3 regions of the Neobacillus sp. MER 74 genome follow, and region 1 is predicted to be linked to each of the others. Evidence: riboswitches for the same ligand, from Rfam matches in the RefSeq annotation. Region 1 holds a riboswitch; each other region holds the start of a gene.
What was found. Region 1 has a riboswitch for cobalamin ahead of M3610_RS09940 (ribonucleoside-diphosphate reductase subunit alpha). Riboswitches for the same ligand answer to the same signal wherever they lie in the genome.
Positions count from the first base shown of each region.

Region 2: another riboswitch for cobalamin. It lies ahead of metE (5-methyltetrahydropteroyltriglutamate--homocysteine S-methyltransferase); the one in region 1 lies ahead of M3610_RS09940 (ribonucleoside-diphosphate reductase subunit alpha).
Region 3: another riboswitch for cobalamin. It lies ahead of M3610_RS16450 (ABC transporter substrate-binding protein); the one in region 1 lies ahead of M3610_RS09940 (ribonucleoside-diphosphate reductase subunit alpha).

Region 1 is NZ_JAMAUV010000004.1:276,752-281,971, reverse strand. Features, by position in the region: gene M3610_RS09940 (ribonucleoside-diphosphate reductase subunit alpha) at 1-1,231, opposite strand, end outside; cobalamin riboswitch at 1,366-1,565, opposite strand; gene M3610_RS09935 (hypothetical protein) at 1,732-3,414, shown strand; gene M3610_RS09930 (bifunctional metallophosphatase/5'-nucleotidase) at 3,469-5,220, opposite strand, start outside.
Region 2 is NZ_JAMAUV010000012.1:29,781-35,000, forward strand. Features, by position in the region: gene M3610_RS18560 (hypothetical protein) at 1-173, shown strand, start outside; gene M3610_RS18565 (ATP-binding cassette domain-containing protein) at 498-3,668, shown strand; cobalamin riboswitch at 3,748-3,929, shown strand; gene metE (5-methyltetrahydropteroyltriglutamate--homocysteine S-methyltransferase) at 4,109-5,220, shown strand, end outside.
Region 3 is NZ_JAMAUV010000009.1:122,120-127,339, forward strand. Features, by position in the region: partial or broken gene ribB (3,4-dihydroxy-2-butanone-4-phosphate synthase) at 1-404, shown strand, start outside; gene ribH (6,7-dimethyl-8-ribityllumazine synthase) at 461-931, shown strand; cobalamin riboswitch at 992-1,183, shown strand; gene M3610_RS16450 (ABC transporter substrate-binding protein) at 1,376-2,341, shown strand; gene M3610_RS16455 (FecCD family ABC transporter permease) at 2,307-3,368, shown strand; gene M3610_RS16460 (adenosylcobinamide amidohydrolase) at 3,372-4,841, shown strand; gene cbiB (adenosylcobinamide-phosphate synthase CbiB) at 4,835-5,220, shown strand, end outside.

The DNA.
Region 1 (5,220 bases):
CCATGGCACGGTAAGTTTTGCGAGGTAGAAGTGGGTTAGCTGCAGCCTCTTCATATTTTTCGGTAAAATATTTAACATCTGTTTCATCATAAAAATCCTCTAGTCCAAGCGGATTCCCCTGTTCATCCTTCCAGCCCATCATTTGTTTTACTTGATGAGGACAAAATGTATGCCACTGTCCAATACTTCTGCCCTGCTCATCCTTATCTTCCAACTTTTTCATAAAAAGGTCTGGTATAGAAACACCTGTGAAAATATCATGGGCTTTACGGCGTTCATCCCCATTATTTGTTTTCAAGTCAAGAAACCCGTTCATGATATCTTTATGGAACAAATCAAGGTACACAGCAATGGCCCCTTGACGCTGACCTAACTGATCAACACTGACAGCTGTATCATTTACCAATTTTATCCACGGAACCACACCAGATGAGTTTCCTTTAAATCTCTTAATATCGGAACCTAGGGCGCGAACTTTACCATAATAGATTCCAATTCCTCCGCCATCTTTACTTAACCGGGCAATATCCCAATTATTTAAATAAATGCCATCAAGTGAGTCATCTACTGTATCAATAAAGCAGGAAGAAAGCTGCCCAAAGCTTTTCCCCGCATTTGCTAGAGTCGGTGTGGCAACCGTCATATATAAATGACTTAATGCCCAATATGCCTCCTTCACAAGATGCAGGCGTTCAGTCATTTTTTCATCCTTCATGAGGGTCATTGCAATAATCATGAACCGTTCCTGGGGAAGTTCATAAACATTACGATTATAATCTTGAGCAAGATAACGATCTGCAAGTAAAAATAACCCTATGTAATTAAATAATAAATCATGTTCTGGATTTATCTCTTTCGCCAGCTGGTCGATTTCATCCTTACTATATACGTTTAAAAGATCATTAGAATAGATCCCTATTTCCGTTAAATCCTTTATTAAGTTATAAAAGTCTCCATATTTTAGAGAACGATCATATCCGCGACTTTTGGCAGCCCTACCATATAGTTCATTCAGATATAAACGGGAAGCGACAAATGTCCAATCCGGCTGGTCCATTTCGATTTGATTCACTGCATATACTAGAGCTTGTTGATTTGCTTCTAGCTCTGTTACATCAAGTTGACTTAGTTTGTTTCTAAGTTCCATTGTATTAATCTGATATTTATCTGAAACTTGTTCTATAGATTCTAAAACGTAATTATGTTCAGATTGCAGTTCCTCAATTTTCATTTCATTTCCCCCTATAATAAAAAAATCCGCTCAACGGGAATTGAGCGGATGAAACGATAACATTACAAAAGGAAATAATTAACTATCCATGCCTCCTGTCGCCACCGTTCATCTTCTCAATCCCCGAAGAAGTTGAAACATCTTAAGAAAGACAGGTCTCCTGACTCATGCTTCTATCTACTTTGAACCCTTCCCATATAAGTACCTAATAGATTAGACAATCTTATACAGTGGTTTGTTCATTTCGTCAGCATTTACAGTTGCGGGGGCAGCTCTGGATTTACACCAGATTCCCTATTAAGCCACAATGGGCATCTTCTCTTAAGGCTAACACAATATATAGTTGTTTTTTTAAAAATAAAAACAATATGTAGTGAATCAATGTTATTAATAATAGTATAGTCTTTATGATATTTCAAGTCTATTATTTTTTTAAAATGAAACTAATTTGATTGAATATCCGTATATGAAGAAAGACCAAATTGAAAAGAGGCATTTTTATGGGGAACATTATTCTATTTACATTGATTATTGGGATAGCTGCTGCGCTTGTTCTAATACCAATTTTTAAACCTGAAAAGGAAAGTAAAAAAGAGGGAAAAACACTCAAAATCGGCGTGTTCATTGCACTTGTTTTGATACTCATGATAGCAGTGTTTGTATTCTATTATTTTACTAATTATGATAGAAATTTCACCTCGGTATGGCCGTTAGCTATTCTCCTAACCGCTGTTGGGGCCTTTCTTGCCAAAGGCACAGAAAGAATACTTAAAGGAATTCTCTTCCTTGCAAGTCTAGGCCTTGGAATTTATTTCTTAACCGCATTTATCTTTAATGCGGATCAAAAGTATGAAGTTGCCAAGATGGATGAAAAGGTAGAAATTCAAACTTTTGATGAGAAAGAAACACCTGCCAGTGTTCCACCGCAGTTTGCACGCAATAAAATGAAAAAAGCGTTTGGACAAGTTCCGAACACAAGCTATTATGAGCTTGGGAACCTGCAAATTCAAAAGCTGAACGATGACTATGTATATATTGCACCTGTGGAGTTTTCCGGATTTTTTAAATGGTGGAAAGGAAACAGTACACCTGGTTACTTTACCTTAAGTGCAACGGATTCTAGTGCGAATCCTAAATTCATCAAATCAGAAATGATATTTACCCCTTCCTCTTATTTTAATAAAAATATTGAGCGGCATATTCGTATGAAATATCCGAAGAAAATTTTCTTTGGCGGTGTTCAATTAGAAATTGACGAGAATGGAAAACCCTTTTACATCCGTACTTATGGGAAGTTTATTTCCGCCCGAAATGGATTTACAGCTAAAGGTCTGGTTGTCGTCGATTCTAAGAATGGTGCAATGAAAGATTATCCATTAGCAGATGTCCCGGAATTTATCGATGGCGCAGTTTCGCCAGAAGCCGTTAGTTTGCAAAACAGCTACTACGGGAATCTTGTTCATGGATTTTGGAATAGTGTCTTCGGTAAATCTGACGTGAAACTTCCATCAGATGAAGGCACGGAGTCAAATGTAAGCCCCATCTTTGATGAGAATGGACAGATGTACTATTTTACAGATTTCACTAGCCCGAAAGAAGGCGTCGATTCCATGCTCGGGTACTCGCTGACCAACTCACGAACAGGAAAAGCAACATTTTATACCGGAAACCCAGAGCAATCTTATATGGATTCACAAGGGGCATTGCAGATCATTGAGAAGAAATTTATTGAAAAGAAATGGCTTGGGCAAATGCCGATTCTCTACAATTTTTATGGTGAAGCCAGTTGGTTAACACCTGTATTAGACTCAAATGGTTTTCTGCAAAATTACTTCATTGTTTCTGCAGCGAATCCAGAAATCTCCGTATACGCCAGCACTCCTAATGAGGCCCTTAAGCAATATAAAACCGCCTTACAAAGGGGCAAAGGCACGGTAGACGGAAGCTCGAAAGCACAAGAAAAACAAATCACCGGTACAGTGATGAGAGTCTATAAGGAGAAAAACGGGGATTTCACCATTGTCTCCTTCTTATTAAACAACCGCCAAAACTTTATCATTTCTTCCGAAAAGGCTCCACTCGCTATCTACCTCAAAGAAGGGGATAAAGTTAACATTCGCTACCTCGACACAGGCGAAGACTTCCTTCCTGCCAAAGAGTTAGCAATCGAAGCCTTACAATAGGGAAACAAAAATAGGGTGTCAGGCACCAATTGGTGCCTGACACCCTATTTCTCTTTACTGAACCTTTTGAATACGATTTTGAATGCGATAAGTGAACGGTTTAGGCTGGGCTGAGATAAAGTTGACTAACGCATCCAGGTCATTAGGACCGACTTCTTTGTTTTGAGCTTGGGTAAATACAGTAAATCCGTCCCCGCCGCCAGAGAGGAAAATATTCGCTGTCACAGTATAAGATTTATTTGGATCGATTTCTGTGCCATCTGGCAATTTAATACTAACTATTCTTTGTCCGATTGGTTTATTCGCATCCCAAGAATACGTTAAACCAGAAATTTGCAGCATGTTTGTCTTGGTTGCACTCCATTGCTGGTTAAGCAAGTCACGAATCTGCTGCCCTGTCATCGTCATTTTTACAAGATCATTATTAAAGGGCTGAACGGTGTAAACTTCTCCCCAAGTTATTTCTCCAGGATCAATGTCAGCCCGAATTCCGCCAGGATTCATAAACGCGAATTCCGTTTTTAGCGCATTTCTTTGTGCATCGGCAATGAAACTCCCAAGGACAGACTCTCCATTCTCATTTTGTTTAGCTGTTAAACTTTCAGCTGTAGAGCCGATCACCCGATTAACGATGGGTCCCACTTTTGCTTCATAGCCCTCAATCATTTGTTTAATCTCTGGATCGGGCTTCATCCCCTCCTGGAACGTGGTGACAATCTCTGCTGATTTTGAGACTATCTCTTTTGTTTTTGGATCAATCTCAATATCCACATCCGAAAATGCAGTGCCATAGGAATACGATTGCACTACTAACTTATTATCGATGGTTGCATTCATATGGGCGTGATTATGTCCGCCAAAAATAATATCCACTTCATCGTCAACCCGATTGGCAATATCCACCAGCTGCCCAGTTGGATTCTCTCCATTTGGACCGGAAGTACCTGGGTTATGTGCTAAAACAATGATTGATCTTACACCTTGTTTTTTCAATTCGGCTACATTCCGATTGATTGCTTCTACTTCATCAGTGAACTTTAATCCGGCCACACCACTTGGGACAACTACTGTTGGCGTCTCGGTAGTAACAACACCGATAAAGCCAATCGGCATTCCATTTACTTTGATCACATGGTATGGAGGCAGGATTGTTTTTCCTGTTTTTTCATCGATTACATTCGCAACTATCCAAGGAAAATTTGAACCGGCAAATTTGCCGGTTTTCGGATGTGATCCACCCTTATTCAGGCGGAGCAGTTCCGTTACCCCTTCATCAAATTCATGATTACCAACAGTTCCGATATCAAAACCAAGTTTATTCAAGATTTCAATCGTCGGTTCATCCTGTAAAAGGGCAGAAACTGGCGGGCTGGCTCCAACCATGTCACCGTTTTGAATCAACAGTGTATTTTTGTTTTCTGCTTCACGCTGTTTTAAATAGGCGGCTAAATAATCTACCCGTCCAGCTGGTTTTCCGTTAACATTCCGGGTAACATTTAATTGCCCGTGCAAGTCATTTATACCTAACAATTGAATCGGAATGAAACGATTATTCGCCGCAGGCGCTTTTTTCTTTTTAGGCTTGTTCGTTTCCGGACGATTGGATTTGTGACCATGATAGCTTTCCGATAAGCCTTGTCCTTTTGCTTCCGGTGGCTTTTGTCTGCTTGCCTCTACAGACTGGGCTTGGCGTATCGAATGATCAAGGTTTTCTGATTCTCTAAGGTCCTTAGCAGCGACACTTAGATTTCCTAACCCTCCTGTTAATATAACGAGAGATAACGATATAAATGCTTTCTTAAACCA
Region 2 (5,220 bases), on a different contig from region 1:
GTGCTACTTTTTCAATACAACAAATTGAAAAGGCTCTGAATGCCTACAAGAAATTATATAATAATGACGATTCCAAATCAGAAAGTGATTTGATCAATTGGGATCAAAACCAAATCAAGAACTTTATACTAAACTGTTTAGCAACAGCACGAAAAGAAAAGAAAAGAATGTAAGAGTGTATTTTGGCTAAAATTTTTTAAGCCTGTTTTCTGAATTCCTCCATTTCGCGACTAATACTACTTCCATATTTAACAATATGCATGCATCTCCAGCCCATTTTCAGAATTTCTTTTATCCCACAAAAAACACCTACTAAACTTAGACATTTAAAGATCATCCCATCTAATCAAAGGGCGCTTTTCTTGAAGAAAGAAGGCGTCTTTTTGTATGCCCCAAATTAATTTAAGAGGATAATAAACGACAAAATGAATAGAATGTTCATTTGAAGTTGTGCTAATATGGCAATACTAGATTTAGAGAAGGGGGTTGGAAATCCGATGAAGATAAATCAATTGATTGCCAACAATATTAACCGTTTAGATGCTGTCTTGCCGGAAGATCAGACGCTCGGAATTGCTGGTTTGTCCGGATCTGGTAAAACCACTTTTTGTCAAACCATTGGTGAAGAATCTAAGAAGCGGCTCGTGTCCTTATTGCCTAAGGCTGAATACCAGTATTTATTTCCTAATATAATGGAAACGAATTTTAGTGCCATCAAGATGGAAGACATGCCTTTAGTTCTTTTTTTAGGGAAATCATCGATTTCTTCTAATCCGCGTTCAACGATTGGCACACATACGGGCGTTTTTAAAGATATTCGCGTTAGGCTTGCTGAAAAATTTCATCTTTCGCCAGAAGTTTTTTCCTTTAATAATGCACTAGGCTGGTGTCCTGAGTGTAAAGGACGCGGTACCACGAAAAATGTTGAATGTAAAAAGTGTGAGGGCAGGCGTTATAATCCGGAAGTTGAGCAAAAAAGAATAGAATTATGGAATAAACCACATAGTATTTCCGATATCAACAACTTAAGCATTGAATCGATTTTTTCCCTTTCAGAGGAATTACATATTAGCGAAGCGAAACAACATATTCTTAAAAATATTATCAATATGAATATTGGATATTTAACATTAAATCGGATCATGGGTACCTTGTCAGGTGGGGAAATAACACGGCTCTACTTGGCTGAATTCATGGCAGCTAGTGAAAATACTGTGATTATTATTGATGAAATTTCTGTTGGTCTTGATCATCAAACCCTTTTGAAAATTTTAAAACAGATTAAACAATTGGGCTATAAGAATCAGATTTGGCTCATTGATCATTCTGATACGGTGCTAGATACGGCTGATGAGCAATTGTTCTTTGGACCTGGCAGTGGTAAATACGGCGGGAAAATAGTCGAAGAATCACCTCGTCCCAAACCTGTTTTTTGGGAACGAAATCAGGCAATGCCAATAGATTACTATCAATTTCAAAACCTTTACTGTCGTAATATTCAAATGGCTGAAATTCAGATTCCGAAAAATAGACTTGTAACCTTTACGGGTGAGTCTGGATGTGGTAAATCGACCCTTGTCAATGAGTGTATCTCTAAGGATTTTCTAAAGCGATATCCAAAAGATAAACTGGTCATGGTAGGGCAGGATCGAAATCAATCGATTACCAGCCGGTCAACCGTTGCGACGTTTCTTGATATTAAAAGGAAACTCACGAAATACAGCGACGAAATTGATGATATTTTTCAGCGCTCCATTGAAGACATTATTGAGGACCTTCCAAATGAAGACATCGCTCATAAACGCTTGAGCTTATTAATCAAACTTGGACTTGGGTATTTGACACTAGAAAGGAAAACACAGTCCTTATCGACCGGTGAATTTCAATGTGTTCATTTAGTTTCTGAGCTGTTTTCAAACGCAAGAAACCCACATACCCTGTTTATTTTTGACGAGCCTTCAAAGGGGTTATCACAAAATATTTTAAACCAATTCATTGATAGTATCAGGGGAATACTAAAAGATGAATCTATCTCCATCATGATGATTGAACATAATGCCTATATGCTAGAAAGCTCTGATTTTATCGTTGATTTTGGGAAAAGACAGCTGGAACCTGTCAGGTATCTAGATGTCATCAGTCATGATGATTATTTTCGTCAACATAATTGGACAAATAGTGTTTCTTCCTTGCATATTTCTTCAACACTAGATTCAAAGAAGGGCATTAACTACTTAAAAGAAAATCATATTAGCTATTTTAAAAACGCAGAAAACGTCTATAAAGGCGGTATCTTGAAAAGCTTATCATCAATGGCCCGTTTGATTTATGGTGAATATGAATCTGATAAAATCGCACCCGTTATCGCGATTGACCTTGAAAGACATTTGTATAGTCAATATAGTTTTCTCTATGAAATCGGTGGATTGATCAACCATATTGTGGCTGCACATCCAACCATTAAAGATACAAGGAGCTTCGATTTCTTTAGTCAAGAAAATCACTGTCCAAGCTGTTCGGGTCGCCTAGAAATCGAAAGGTTTGATTTTGATGTGGTCATTCAAGACAAAACAGTGCCATTTTGGGAAGGCTTATTACATCCAGATGTAATGGAAGTTTTAAAATATTATCAATATCCGAAATTGCAATTCCTTTTTGATGAGATCAAGAATGAACTTGGTCATGATATTAGTAAAAGCTACAATGAGATGACAGAAGCTGAAAGACATACTTTTTTATACGGCTATTGGGAAAAGTCATTTTATGATAAAGCAGGCAAGACGCAGAGAAAATGGGAAGGCTTCAATATCATCATTGGGCGGTATATGTTCATTTCGAAATCCATTATTAAAGAGCATATGAAAGCATCAAAAGAGATGATTGCCTGTCCAATCTGTCAAGGAACCGTGCTAAACCACCATAAAAAACTAAAGTTTGGTGACACGGATATTCGCGAGATTATTCATCAACCTATTGATCAGGTCATTAAAACAGTAGGGAAGTTACCAGAGTTTGAAAAACTAAAAGCAATTGTTGGCGGCGATATGGCACTTACGGAAGATGTCTCCTTACTTCCTAGGGAAACACAAGTATCGCTGAAAATGCTTGAATTAGAACTAGCAAGCTTCGCCGGTTATGAAATGGTATTACAAAATGTTTTACCATTCTGGGATAGAATTAAAGGCAATATCGAGGCAATAAGCAGCAAAAATCTGATCACAATCTGTGATTTTGCCAATATTGACGAAACTAGAGAAACCATTATTGATAAGTATTTTGCCAATGGAAAATACAAAAAACTAACATATGTCTATGAAGCGTTTGGTTACAAAAAAATTGTCACCCAGATTAATAAGATTAAAGCAGGTCATCCGTGTCCATTCTGTAAAGGAAAGAAAGTAATTTCTGAAGATAATCTCCATGATGGCGTGTTTAAATTAACGATCCCATGTGTGAGTTGTCATGCGAGCGGCATCAATGAAGAGGGCCGAAAGGAAATAGTCGAGGGCATACAAGTACAAACATGGCTAACTGGTAACGTAAGTGATGTTGTTGCTGAAAGTTTATGTACGGAGGCAGTTGCAGATATTCCTATTTTTAATCGTATTCGTGAGTTGAATAAGCGAGAAATGATGGCGGTTTATCAATGTCTAGAGCAAAATAATTAAATTCTAAGCATGTTAATCTGACCCTTTTTCAGAAAATTATGTACACCAAATTTATAATATGTTATAGTTAGTGAAAATTCCATATCGTGTAAGAATTGGTGCCAAGCTAAGGCTTGGCTTAAAAGGGAAGAACGGTGTAATTCCGTCGCTGTCCCGCAACTGTAAATCGGAGTGAATCACAAATACCACTGTCTATTCGACGGGAAGGTGTGAGGAACTATGATGATGAGCCAGGAGACCTGCCAAATTCCAGTACACACCAAATACCTACGTGGAAATAGGTGGTGACATTCATTTGTACGACAAACGAGTTATGAGTATCAATGTTTTTGCATGTCATTTAAACATAACTTTAACTTGATTGTAGAGCCATTTCCATTTTGCGGAGATGGCTTTTTTGTATTTGGGAATTTTGTAAAAATAATAAGGAGGAATGAAGAATGAATTTAGTAAGTACAGCGATTGGTTACCCGTACATTGGTGATAACCGGGAGTGGAAACGGTGTGTAGAATCTTATTGGAAGTCCGCGATATCAGAGGAGCAATTTAGTTTAGAGATGAAAACGATTCGATTAAATAATTTGAAACGCCAACAATCATTAGGCTTGGATTTACTAACAGTTGGTGATTTTACCTTTTATGACCGGATGCTAGACCATGCGGCAATGTTCGGAATGGTTCCAAATCGTTATCAGTGGACAGGCAATGAAGTAAATCTATCAACCTATTACGCAATGGCACGCGGGGGAAAGAATGTAGTAGCATGTGAAATGACAAAGTGGTTTAACACCAACTATCACTACATCGTTCCTGAGTATGAAGGCCAGTCATTAAGATTAACGAAGAATTACATCTTAGATTATTTCTTAGAAGCCAAACAGGAATTAGGTCTAATGACAAAGCCTACTTTAATCGGTCCTTTTACTTTTGTGAAATTAGCGAAAGGATACGATGCCAAATCGAAAGCATTGTTTATTTTAAAACTTCTACCGCTCTATGCACAAGTATTGCAGCAACTTGTAAATGCAGGTGCTCAGTGGATTCAAGTGGAAGAACCCGCTTTGGTCCTTTCACTTACAGCAGATGATGTAAAACTAGTCCAGGAGATTTACAAACAATTAGCAGAACAAGTACCAGCTGCCCGAATCATGTTACAAACCTATTTTGAAGGACTATCAGTGTATGAAGAGCTATCTCATTTACCGGTTGCGGGGATTGGACTTGATTTCATCCATGGTTCTGAAGAGAATATGGCTTCACTTCGAAAACACGGCTTCCCACAAGACAAAGTATTAGGAATTGGCATCGTAAATGGACGGGATATTTGGCGGGCGAATTTGGCTGAAAAAGCATTTAATATAAAAGCTATTTTATTATTAAGCGGTGTAAAAGAAGCTTGGATTCAGTCTTCATGTAGTTTACAGCATGTACCTGTGACAACGAAGGCAGAAACTCGCTTAGATGCCACTTTAAAAAATGCTCTATCATTTGCTGATGAGAAAATTGTAGAGCTGACACAGTTAACAGCCTATGTGTGTGACGAGGCGTGGGC
Region 3 (5,220 bases), on a different contig from region 1:
TTACCAACAACACAGATCCGAAACGAACTGCCTTTACTGTCAGTATCGATCATAAATTCTCTACCACTGGCATTTCTGCTTTTGAAAGATCCGCAACAGTTTTGAGTATGGTTGACCCCGAATCAGAAGCCGGTGATTTCTTAAGACCAGGACATATTTTTCCACTCGTTGCTAAACAAGGTGGAGTTCTGAATAGAAATGGGCATACAGAAGCAGCTGTTGATCTTGCCAAATTATGCGGTGCGAAGCCTGCAGGGGTTATTTGTGAAATTATGAATGAGGATGGAACGATGGCCCGCGTTCCTGATCTTTTCAAAATTGCAGAGAGAATGAACCTTAAAATGATTACGATTAAAGATCTAGTTGAATATAGAATGAAAAATGAACGAATGGTTAAGCGGGAAGCATAGATTACCGCTCTAAAGCTCAACTACACAAAACAATTGATGGAGGCATACACATGGGAAATATTTTTGAAGGAAATTTAGTTGGTTCTGGGTTAAAAATTGGAATAGTTGTTGGACGTTTCAATGAATTTATTACTAGTAAATTATTAAGCGGTGCACAGGATGCACTTAAAAGACATGGAGTTAGCGAGTCAGATGTGGACCTTGCGTGGGTTCCGGGGGCATTTGAGATTTCATTAATCGCTCAAAAAATGGCCAATAGTAATAAATACGATGCAGTTATTACACTTGGAACTGTCATTCGCGGTTCAACTCCACATTTTGACTATGTTTGTAATGAAGTAGCAAAGGGTGTTTCTGCGATCAATTTGAAAAGTGGCATTCCTGTTATTTTTGGAGTGTTAACAACGGATTCAATCGAACAAGCCATTGAACGAGCTGGTACAAAGGCAGGAAATAAAGGTTGGGATGCAGCAACGGCTGCAATTGAAATGGCAAATTTATGCAGAAGTATTGAGCAATAACTTGTTGTAAAAAATCATATACAAATCTTTTCTCATTTTCTATAATAAAAATAACAAAAAAATATTATTTTAAATTTAGGTGCTAAAATCTTCTCAGATGATTTTAAGCTTAAAAGGGAAGTTGGTATAAGCCAACGCGGTCCCGCCACTGTAAATGGGAGCAACCTATATTGTGTCACTGTCGTATACGATGGGAAGGCATAGGAAGCGATGATCATGAGCCAGGAAACCTGCCTAATTCTTGTGCGCCAATAACCTACGAGGATAGGAAGGTGTTGAAGGCTAGACTCTATTTACTTATGCTAGTAACCTGAATCTATCATACCAACATCTCCATTTCATTTTGGAGATGTTTTTTGTTGTTATCCCGTATTTTGTTTAGCACAAGAAAAAATTTATTTTTTGTTACATACATGATACTTTTCAAAGAAAGCAGGGAGAAAAATGAAGAAGTTGTATTCATTGCTGTTAGTAGTATTATTGACAGTAGGAGTGTTAGCGGGTTGTGCTGAAAAGAAAGACCAGGTAAAGGAAGATTCAAATACTAGTGTAGAGAAGAAAACAGCGGAAGTTACCTATCCACTTACGATTAAAGATGCAACCAAGGCGGAAGTTACTATTGAAAAGAAACCAGAAAGCATTGTTTCTCTGATCCCAAGTAATACTGAAATTGTTTTTGCCTTAGGTCTTGATAAGGAAGTAGTGGGAGTAACCGATTTCGACAATTATCCAGAAGCGGCAACCAAAAAGGAGAAAGTTGGCGGCCAAGAAATAAACTTAGAAAAAATTATTTCCTTAAAGCCAGATTTAGTGTTAGCACATGCCTCTTGGGCTTCTAGTTCTGAAGCTGGGCTTCAGCAGTTAAAAGATGCAGGGATTCCTGTTTTAGTCGTTAATGACGCGCAAAACTTTGATCAAGTCTTTGATTCTATAGATTTGATTGGGAAAGCCACTGGTGAAACAGCAAAAGCTAATGAAATCATCACTGGGATGAAAGATAAATTAGCAGAAATTAAAGCAAAGGCTGGAGAGATAAAAGAAAAGAAAAAGGTATTGGTTGAGGTTTCACCAGCTCCAGAAATTTATACATCTGGAAAGAATACGTTTATGGGTCAAATGCTTAGTGTAATAAATGCTGAAAACATCGCTAATGATCAAGAAGGCTGGATTAAAATTGACCAAGAAGCAATGATTAAACGCAATCCTGATGTCATTGTCACTACCTATGGATTCTATGTCAAGAATCCTGTGGATCAAGTTTTAACTAGAAAGGGCTGGGAAACGGTCAACGCCGTAAAGAATAAACATGTAGTTGATGTGGATTCTGATCGTGTGACTCGCTCAGGCCCAAGGATTGTTGAAGGAGTAGAAGATCTTGCGAAGGCTGTCTATCCTGAAGTTTTTAAATAATAAGTATTTAGCCTATTGTATAGCTGGGATCTTCCTGATTCTTTCTATATTAATAGGTATTTCGATAGGAACGGTTTCGGTTCCAATCTTAACTATCATAAAGATTATTAGTGCAAAGTTATTCGGGCTCATTTCCTTGGAGAAATTTGACCCAATGTATACGAGTATTGTCTTAAATATTCGGTTGCCTAGAGTAATCTTATCAGGTCTTGTTGGAGCTTCCCTTGCTATTGCAGGGGCAGCCTTTCAAGGGCTGCTTAGAAATCCGTTAGCAGATCCTTATACATTAGGTGTATCCTCTGGAGCGTCTGTGGGGGCGGTGTTGACCCTGTTTTTTCAGCTTTCCATTCCCTTCATAGGATCCTTTACATTACCATTGTTAAGTATCTTATTCTCTTTTTTTACAATCTTCCTAGTTCTCATGTTTGCAAGTAAAATCGAACAATCGATGCGAGTGGAAACCATTATATTAACAGGTATTATTTTCAGTTCCTTTTTAGGAGCCATAATTTCGCTTATGATTGCACTAACTGGGGATGAACTCCGGCAGATTATAGGCTGGCTTTTGGGAAGTGTTTCAATGAGAGGCTGGGATTACATAAAAATTATTTTACCATTTTTCATCATTGGCTCATGTTTATTGCTTTTTAATGCCAAGGAGCTAAATGCGATGTCATTTGGGGAAGAACGGGCACAACATATTGGTGTTAATGTACATAAAAGAAAGCTCTTAATCTTGACTGCAGGCTCGATATTAACAGGGGCAGCCGTTGCGGTGTCAGGCACCATTGGTTTTGTTGGTCTGGTCATTCCACATTTGTCGAGATTATTATGGGGTCCTGATCATCGTCAGCTTCTTCCTTTGTCTATCATATCGGGGGCAGGTTTTTTAATTTTAGCCGACTTGATTTCAAGAATGATCATTTCTCCAACAGAATTACCCATTGGTGTTATCACTGCTTTAATTGGGGCTCCGGTATTTGCAATAATCCTGCTACAAAGAAAAAGGAGAGAAAGAAGTGGTTAATGGATGCTAAGCGTTCAACAGGTTTCTGGCGGATACACGAGCGAAGCAGTACTGGAGGAGATTTCTTTTGAAGTGGAAAAGGGAGAACTTTTTGGAATCCTCGGACCGAATGGAAGTGGGAAGACAACCCTTTTAAAAATGCTAAGCGGTATTTTACCAATCCAAAAAGGTGAAATCATTATCAACGGAAAACGGCTCCAGCATTACAAGGCAAAACAATTGGCCAAAATAATTGCTGTTCTGTCCCAACATTCCTCACAATCTTTCTCTTATACGGTGAAAGAGACCGTTTCACTCGGGCGTTATGCCCATCAAAAGGGTTTGTTTCAATCATGGGGTTCCGTCGATGAAGAAGTTGTTCAAAGAGTAATGAAGCAAATTGGTGTTTCAAGATTCCAAAATAAAAATATTCAGGAGTTATCAGGAGGGGAAAAACAAAGAGTTTTTCTTGCACAAGCTTTAGCCCAGGAGCCTGAAATTCTTTTATTAGATGAACCAACAAATCATTTAGATTTATCCTATCAAAAAGAATTGTTAGATTTCTTAAAACAATGGACATCAGAAAATCGTTTAACGGTCATCTCTATTTTTCATGATTTAAACCTTGCGGGGCTTTATTGTGACCGGCTGCTCCTCCTTGAAAACGGACGGATTAATATCAATCACATTCCGAATGAGGTCCTTCGTGAAGAACGAATCAGAGACGTCTACCATACCGACATTCAAAAACACCCTCATCCTAGAGTCGCTGCGCCACAGATGGCATTATTGCCAAAAGTAAATCACAACAATATCATGTTTACAATTGATGAGTCGAGGTTACAGATGTCAGAAGAATGGATTGAATTAACTTCTCCCATGCCGTTAAGAACCATGTCCTCAGGAGTAATTGGTTCGGGGACTGGATGGCATCAGTCGTTTGTGAATCGACATGTCAATAAGGATTACGAATGTAGTGACCATCGCAGAGAGATGGCCTTATTTCTAAAATCAAAAGGGTTTGAACCGTCGGAAACAGTGGGCATGATGACAGCAGTAATTTTGGAAGATGTTGTTTACAAAAGATATACGGGTACTGGCTTCTCGATATTTGTAGTGGTAACAGCAGGGGTTGGAAATGCGATTGATGCTTCCAAGAGTGAACTACATTCATTTGATATGGTACCTGGAACCATTAATACATGGATATTTATCGAAGGGGAGTTAACTGAAGAAGCCTTTATTCAAAGCATCATGACTGCCACTGAAACAAAGGTTAAGGCAATGAATGATCTAAAAGTAATGGATGAAGTGACCGGAACCTTCGCGACTGGAACCTCGACCGATAGTATATTAATTGCTGCTACCCAATCTGGCGAGGTGCTGGAATATGCAGGAACGATAACCCCATTAGGAAAGCTCATTAGCAAAGCTGTTTATCAATGCACGACAGAAGCGATTCAAAAATCAAGCAAAAGGAAACGAACATGTTAGTTTATCATTTAGCCGCGATAACCATTGCGTACATTATCGATATGTTTATTGGCGATCCACCCAACTGGCCTCATCCTGTTAAATGGATTGGTACAATGATTTCATTTCTTGAAAAACGATTAAATAAGGGAAAGTTTAAAAAATGGAAAGGGGTGGGAATGCTCCTTTTTATTTTACTCTTTGTTTATTCACTTGTATTCGTTGTAATTTTGGCAAGTTATCGTGTTCACCCATTTGTTGGGATACTAATAGAAAGTATCATTATATCAACAACTATTGCTCAAAAGAGTTTAAAGGGAGCGGCACTAGAAGTCTATCGACCATTAAGTGCAGGGGAACTTTCTGAAGCGAGGAAAAAACTTTCTTATATTGTTGGCCG